DNA from 3 places in the Nitratireductor aquibiodomus genome. Region 2 is predicted to be linked to each of the others. Evidence: predicted binding sites of a transcription regulator. Region 2 holds the regulator's gene; each other region holds the start of a gene.

Region 1 (2,264 bases), 870 kb from region 2:
TGCTGTGAGGGAGTAAAAATCGCAAGCGCCTTAGCGAAACGCGCTTCTTGATATTTTAAGGGGCAGCCCAAGAATGCGAAGACTGCCTCAACGCTCGGCAAGGCAGCCTTTGCAAAAGTAAAGCGCGAATAATATTTCTAAAAATATTATTATCCGGCAAAAAGCCAATCCGAAACTCAAGCCGCAAAGCGCTGCGCTTCCGCCCCATAGTAATTAATATACCGGTCCGAGATTGCCTCCACCGGCAGCACGACGAACACATCCGTGGTGCCGAAATCATGGTCGATCACGCAGCCATCGCCAAAGCGCGCGCCGAGGCGCAGATAGCCTTTGACGAGGGGCGGCATGGCGGCAAGCGCCGAGCGGGTCTGGATCGCCTCCTTCGGCATCAGGTCGAGCGGGGCATAGCGGCTGGCGACGGCGCGCACATGCCACTCGGCCTCCACCTGGCAAAAATGCCCGAGGAAGGAGAGCGCTTCCGCATGGGCGGCCGGCACCACGCCGGGGAAGGAGGCGCAGCCCATCATCACGTCGATGCGCTTCTTGCGGCAATAAGCCCAGATGCCCTGCCACAGAAGCTCGATCGTGCGCTTGGTGCGGTAGGGCGGCAGAACGCAGGAGCGTCCAAGCTCCAGAAAGCGGCGGCCCTGGTGGCGGGCCATCAGCGTTTCGATGGCGAATTCGTCTGCGGAATAGAATTTTCCGGCCCGGCGCGCGCCTTCCGGCGTCAGAAGCCGGTAGGTGCCGACAATGCGGTCCACATCCTCGCCCGGAAGCGCGGTGTCGAACACCAGAAGATGATCGCACACGGCATCGAACGCATCCGCATCGCGGTCGGCATTCAGCGCGCCGAGCGGCGCTTTCGCGCCCATCTCATTGTAGAAAATCCGGTAGCGAATGCTCTGGGCCGCGGCAATCTCCTCCTCGCTGCGCGCAAGGCGCACTTCGAGCGAGCCGATGCGGCCCAGAAGCGCATCCTCGGCATCGCCGGCGAGCGGCGGCCTTGCGGCCTGGTCATCGAGAGGGGCCCGGTTCAGCGTGATGCCCTGCATTGCTGATTCTCCTCCGCTTGGCGTTGACGCTGAAATAGTGATCGCTTGCGACAGAACTATGACACTACCGTCACACGGGGGTAGGCGGCAAGCAGGTCTTGGGGCGCGGGCACCGCCCCTGCTCCACCGGCAGCACCTTCTGCGAAACCCGGCCTCGCTTCTCAATGGGTCCCGGGTCAGGCCCGGGATGACGCGGTGGTGCGGGGAGAAGGAGGCCGTCACAGCGGGGGCCGGACCGGTATGTCCCACCCTGTTCTCAGGCCGTAACCTGCAATTCCAGCGCGGCCAGAAGTTCGTCCGGGTCGAGCGGCTTGGTGACAAAGCCATTGGCGCCATGGGCGAGCACGCCGCTGCGCGTCTCTTCCTGCCCGTCGGCGGTGAGAACGAGGATGGGCAGTGGTGCCAGCCCTGTTTCCTCCTCGTGACGGCGGATGGCGTTGATGGCGTCGAGCCCGTCCATCACCGGCATGTGCAGGTCCATCAGCACCGCGTCGAAGCGCGTGCCCGGCGCGCTCACCGCCTCCACCGCCTCGCGCCCGTTGGAGACGAGCGTCACCCGGTGCCCGGCTCGCGACAGTGCCGCGCGCGCCAGCATGGCGTTGATCTCGTTGTCCTCGGCGACAAGGATGTTGAGCCCGCCCGCACGCCGGCCCATGGTCCCGGCATCATGTGTGCGATCATGCGTTTCCGCAGCCGGCCAGGTGGCCTCGCTCTTGCTGCCCAAAAGCTGGCGCAGCAGTGTCCTGCCCCGCACGGGCCGCGCGAGAAACGCGCCATAGCCGCTGGCGCGAAACGCGGGAAGCCGCCCGCGCTCGGATGGCGTGATCAGCGTGAGCGCGCGGTCTCCGCCAACGCCCAGCGCGTGCAGACGGGTGATCAGCGCGCCATCGTCGCTTTCAAGCGAGGCGTCGACCAGCACCGTGTTGAACGGCCGGCCGCTCTCTTCGGCAAGTCGTGCCGCATCCTCCGCAGTGGCGGCGATCGCCGCGCGTCCGCCATGCACACGCACGGTCATGGCGATGGTTTCGGCCTCCTGCGCGAAGGGCGAGAGAATGACGGCGTTGACCTCTTCGAGCACGGGCTCGACACGGCCCGCCTCTTCCGCCTCCGCACCCAGCGGCAGGAGCACGGCAAATTCCGAGCCCTCGCCCGGCGTGCTCGCCACGCTGATTGCGCCATTCATCGCGTCGACAATGCGCTTGGTGATGGCAA
Region 2 (2,264 bases):
TGATCCTCATGGATGAGCCGTGCTCGGCTCTTGATCCCATCGCCACCGCCAAGGTGGAAGAGCTGATCGACGAACTGCGCGAGAACTACACGATCGTCATCGTCACGCACTCCATGCAGCAGGCGGCGCGCGTGTCGCAGCGCACGGCCATGTTCCATCTGGGCAATCTTGTCGAGGAAGGTCCGACGGACAAGATGTTCACCAATCCGGATGACAAGCGCACCCAGGATTACATCACCGGCCGCTTCGGTTGACGCACAGATAAGGAACCAGATCATGGGCGAGCACACAGTCAGCTCCTTCGATGAGGAACTCGGTGAGATCGACCGCCTCATCCGCGATATGGGCGATCTCTCCGGTGCGATGACCCGCGCCTCAACCAATGCCCTGCTCAACTCCGACACTGCGCTCGCGCAGCGTGTCATCTCCGACGACACGATCATGGATGCCAAGCAGCGCGATCTCGACGAGCGCGCGATCACGCTGATCGCCAAGCGCCAGCCGATGGCGCAGGATCTGCGCAGCGTTGTGGGCGCCATTCGCATGGCAGCCGACCTGGAGCGTATTGGCGATCTCGCCAAGAACATCGCCAAGCGCGTGAGCGCGGTCGGGCAGAGCGCCACGCCGCGCACGCTCGCCCATTCCATCGATGCGATGGCAGGTCTGGTGCTGCATCAGGTCAATGCGGTGGTCGAGCACTATGTGAAGCGCGATGCCGAAGCGCTGATCCGGTTGCGCGACGAGGATGAGAAGATCGACATCCAGTATACGTCGGTGTTTCGCGAACTGCTGACCTACATGATGGAGGATCCGCGCAACATAACGTCGTGCACGCATCTTCTGTTCTGCGCCAAGAATCTCGAACGCATCGGCGATCACGTGACGAATATCGCCGAAAATGCCTATTATGTGGTGACGGGGGAACAGCTTCCGGTCCAGCGGCCGAAGCTCGATGAAACACAGATGACGGTCGATGCGGATGCGTAGTCGGCCGTAGCAATGCCCTAGGAGAATGCCTTCCATGATTGCCCCCAAGGTCATGGTCGTTGAAGACGACGAACCGCTCTGCGTCCTGCTGAAATACAATCTGGAGGCCGAGGGTTATCAGGTAGAGATGATTTCGCGCGGCGATGAAGCCGAGGTGCGCCTGCAGGAAAATGTTCCGGATCTGCTCGTTCTGGACTGGATGGTCCCGGCTGTGTCGGGTATCGAACTTTGTCGCCGGCTTCGCATGCGCCCGGAAACCGAGCGCCTGCCGATCATCATGCTCACCGCGCGCGGTGAGGAAAGCGATCGCGTGCGCGGACTTTCCACCGGGGCCGACGATTATCTCGTGAAGCCCTTTTCGACGCCGGAGTTCGTGGCGCGTGTCCGCGCGCTCCTGCGCCGGGCCAAGCCGGAAGTGCTGTCAACGGTTCTCTCCGTCGGCGACATTGTGCTCGACCGGGAATCGCACCGCGTTTACCGGCGCAAGAATGAGATCCGTCTCGGACCGACAGAGTTCCGCCTTCTGGAATTCATGATGCAGCATCCCGGCCGCGTTTTCTCGCGCAGCCAGCTGCTCGACAATGTCTGGGGTGAAACGATCTATATCGACGAGCGCACGGTTGACGTTCATGTGGGCCGGTTGCGCAAGGCCGTGAATCAGGGCCGGCTTCCCGACGTGATCCGCACCATTCGCGGCGCCGGCTACGCTATCCGTGAAGCCTGAGACAGACCGACACAAAAACCCCGGCGCGGTTGCCGGGGTTTTCATATGCTGTTGCAGTCGGTCCGGTCACTTCATAAGCGTGCTCGCGGGCCTGCCATGTTCGTTCCGAGCAACCGCAAAGCTCGTCACCGGCTCAAGGGTGGCCGTCAGCTTGCCGTCGTCCGTAATGTCCCATTCCAGAACCGCGTCGTCGTAGACGAGCGCCGGATCAACGTAGACACATGTCGCCATAACCTGCGGAGCCTCATTTTCGAGCTCGCGCATCGAGAGAGGCCTTTCCGCCTCGCACTCCTCGAACGTCTCATAGACAGGCGTGGGGGCGGGCAGTTCGCGGCATTCGGCCACGTTGCCGGAGCAGCCGACAATCAGAAGAAGCGCAGCGATGTGTTCCATGGCGTTCTCCTTTCACTGTCTCCCCGAAGCGGAAGCCATGGATGGTCCGCCTCGCCGGGTGCCGCATTCGTTTACGTTGCGTCCCTTTGTTTAGCCGCGTCTCCTCAGCAGTCCCATGATCAGGGAAATGGCAAGAAGAGCGAGGAAAATATAGAACAGA
Region 3 (2,264 bases), 290 kb from region 2:
GTCGGCGCTGCAGTTCGCCATTTCGGTGATCGGCGTGCTGGTGTTCGCCGGCCTCACGGCCTACGACACCCAGCAGATCAAGGAGATGTACTACGAGGGCGACGACGCCACCGTGTCCGGCCGCAAGGCGATCATGGGTGCGCTGCGTCTCTATCTCGACTTCATCAACCTGTTCATGTTCCTGCTGCAGTTCCTCGGAAATCGCGAGTAGCGGGCGCGAAACCAGAAACAGTGCTATGGAGAGGGCGGCTTTCGGGCCGCCCTTTCTTTTGCTTCATTCGAGAGCAACCAACGAGTTTCCATGAAACCCACCATTCGCGCCGTAACCCCGGCTGATCTCCCGGCCATCACCCGCATCTATGCGCACGCCGTTGCCGAGGGCACGGCAAGCTATGAGCTGGAACCGCCGGGCGAGGCCGAGATGCGCGAGCGCATGGAGGCGCTCGTTCGCAATGGCTACCCCTATATCGTTGCGGAGAATGAAGACGAAATTCTGGGTTACGCCTATGCGGGTCCGTTTCGCCCGAGACGGGCCTATCGCTTCATGGTCGAGGATTCCGTTTATCTGGCGCCGGAAGCGCAGGGTCGCGGTGTAGGGCGACTTTTGCTGCAGGCACTGGTTGAATCGTGCGAACGGTGCGGATTTCGCCAGATCGTCGCTGTCATTGGCGACGGCTCGGAGGAAAGCGCCTCGGTAAAACTGCATCGGGCCGCGGGTTTCCGCGATGCCGGCATTCTTCGCGGCAGCGGCTTCAAGCACGGGCGCTGGCTCGACACGGTGTTTATGCAGCTCGCGCTGAATGAGGGCGACCGTGCGCCGCCCGATCCCGATTCCATCCCCGAACGTCTGTTTCGGGGCGAGTCGGTTCGTTGATGCCGGTTAGATTGTTGTGCGTCCATCCGGACGCACAAGGGACGATCTAGACCATCTTTCGGTCCTGACCCTACAGCGCCGCGCGTCTTATAAGACGCGCAAAGGACGCTGTAACACTTTCAAATGAATTCATTTGAAAGCGACATGCATTAGGTGACGAGTTTCAGCTTCTTGTCGAACACCGCCAGGACACGTGCCAGTTCATGCCCGCGTTTCAGGATTGCGCCTGTCGCGGCGATAACGCTGTAGGCGCCCTGCTTCCGGGTCAGCTTGGGATCCTTGACGATCTGAAACAGCGGGACTTCGCTGGTTCGCCGGAACACGGAGAACACCGCCCGGTCCCGGAGATGATCGATGGCGTAGTCACGCCACTCGCCTGCCGCGACCATGCGGCCATAGATGCGCAGAATCTGATCAAGTTCGCGCCGCTCGAAGGTTACGGGGAGATCGGAACGTGCCCTGCGTGCCTCGTGCAGCGGGATCAGTATCCCGGAGCCGTCCCTATCCTCCCCCGCGCTGCCGTAATCTGTCATTGGCTGTACCTCATGACGATTTGGTGACAGGGGAAGGTTCGCCCGCCATAGGCGGAATTGCAAGCCCGCAATCCCCGCGCTGCATCTGGCAGGGCTTGATGCTCAAGAAAAGCGCCTCATCCTTCTTGATGGCATGGTTCATCAGAGTGGTTAGAGTTACCCACATCTTTTGCCGGCACGGCTATTCTTGCTCTGCAAGCCTCAATTGTTAGCCGGTAGTCACAAATCAGGACCGTCTGTCGGAATTGGTGATGACTTGCCTTTTTCTTGCCGCATTTTGTCCAAGCTCACGCCCCATTGTGCCGCAACGATCCAACCGTTGCCTGAGACGGTTCGGTCCGGACACGGATCCCGAAAACCCCAAGCCCCCCCGCCCTCGGGGTCATGACCGGATCGAACCAACTCTCGGATGTCCGAGCAGGGCAACGGTCCCAAGAGATCAAAACCGGTGCTGAATGAGTCAGCGCCGGTTTTTCTTTTGGGACCAGGCCGCGCGGCGGCCATATTCATAGGCCCCCATCCCCGGGGTTCATGGCAAATGCGCCCAATATCGCGCCCGGTCGACCGTCTTTGTCGACGCGCTGGAGCAGTAGTGCGCAGCCATTGCCCTTCTGCACCAGTTCGGCCTTGGGCATCTCGAAGCTCTTGGCCGCGCCGTCCCACATGCCGATCGTCTGGATGCGGTTGACCGCGTTGCGATACTGTATCGATCGGCCACGGTTTTCGCCGGCGCGAATCTCCACAGTCCTTTGTGGCGTGTAATCGACAAAGACCAGATGCGCATTAACGGATTCGCCCTTCAGGGCCTCGGGTATTGAGCCGACATTGACGACGATGGTGTCGCCCCTGTCCTTGAG

Evidence for each region. Region 2 encodes PhoB, which activates phosphate uptake and scavenging genes when phosphate is short. Its sites were predicted from a motif close to TGTCATNNANCTGTCAT; they were not measured.
Region 1: the regulator PhoB is predicted to act here: its motif matches at 1,100-1,116, upstream of olsB (l-ornithine N(alpha)-acyltransferase).
Region 3: the regulator PhoB is predicted to act here: its motif matches at 1,420-1,436, upstream of BLW55_RS11235 (DUF2794 domain-containing protein).

Annotation. Positions count from the first base shown of each region.
Region 1 covers NZ_FNSL01000001.1:2,941,511-2,943,774, reverse strand. Annotated here, with positions in the region: gene olsB (l-ornithine N(alpha)-acyltransferase) at 177-1,052, opposite strand; gene BLW55_RS14065 (PAS domain-containing hybrid sensor histidine kinase/response regulator) at 1,309-2,264, opposite strand, start outside.
Region 2 covers NZ_FNSL01000001.1:2,071,450-2,073,713, reverse strand. Annotated here, with positions in the region: gene pstB (phosphate ABC transporter ATP-binding protein PstB) at 1-254, shown strand, start outside; gene phoU (phosphate signaling complex protein PhoU) at 277-987, shown strand; gene phoB (phosphate regulon transcriptional regulator PhoB) at 1,025-1,711, shown strand; gene BLW55_RS09840 (hypothetical protein) at 1,778-2,104, opposite strand; gene BLW55_RS09835 (DUF1328 domain-containing protein) at 2,195-2,264, opposite strand, start outside.
Region 3 covers NZ_FNSL01000001.1:2,358,569-2,360,832, reverse strand. Annotated here, with positions in the region: gene BLW55_RS11245 (Bax inhibitor-1/YccA family protein) at 1-211, shown strand, start outside; gene BLW55_RS11240 (GNAT family N-acetyltransferase) at 302-874, shown strand; gene BLW55_RS11235 (DUF2794 domain-containing protein) at 1,024-1,407, opposite strand; gene BLW55_RS11230 (DUF1223 domain-containing protein) at 1,914-2,264, opposite strand, start outside.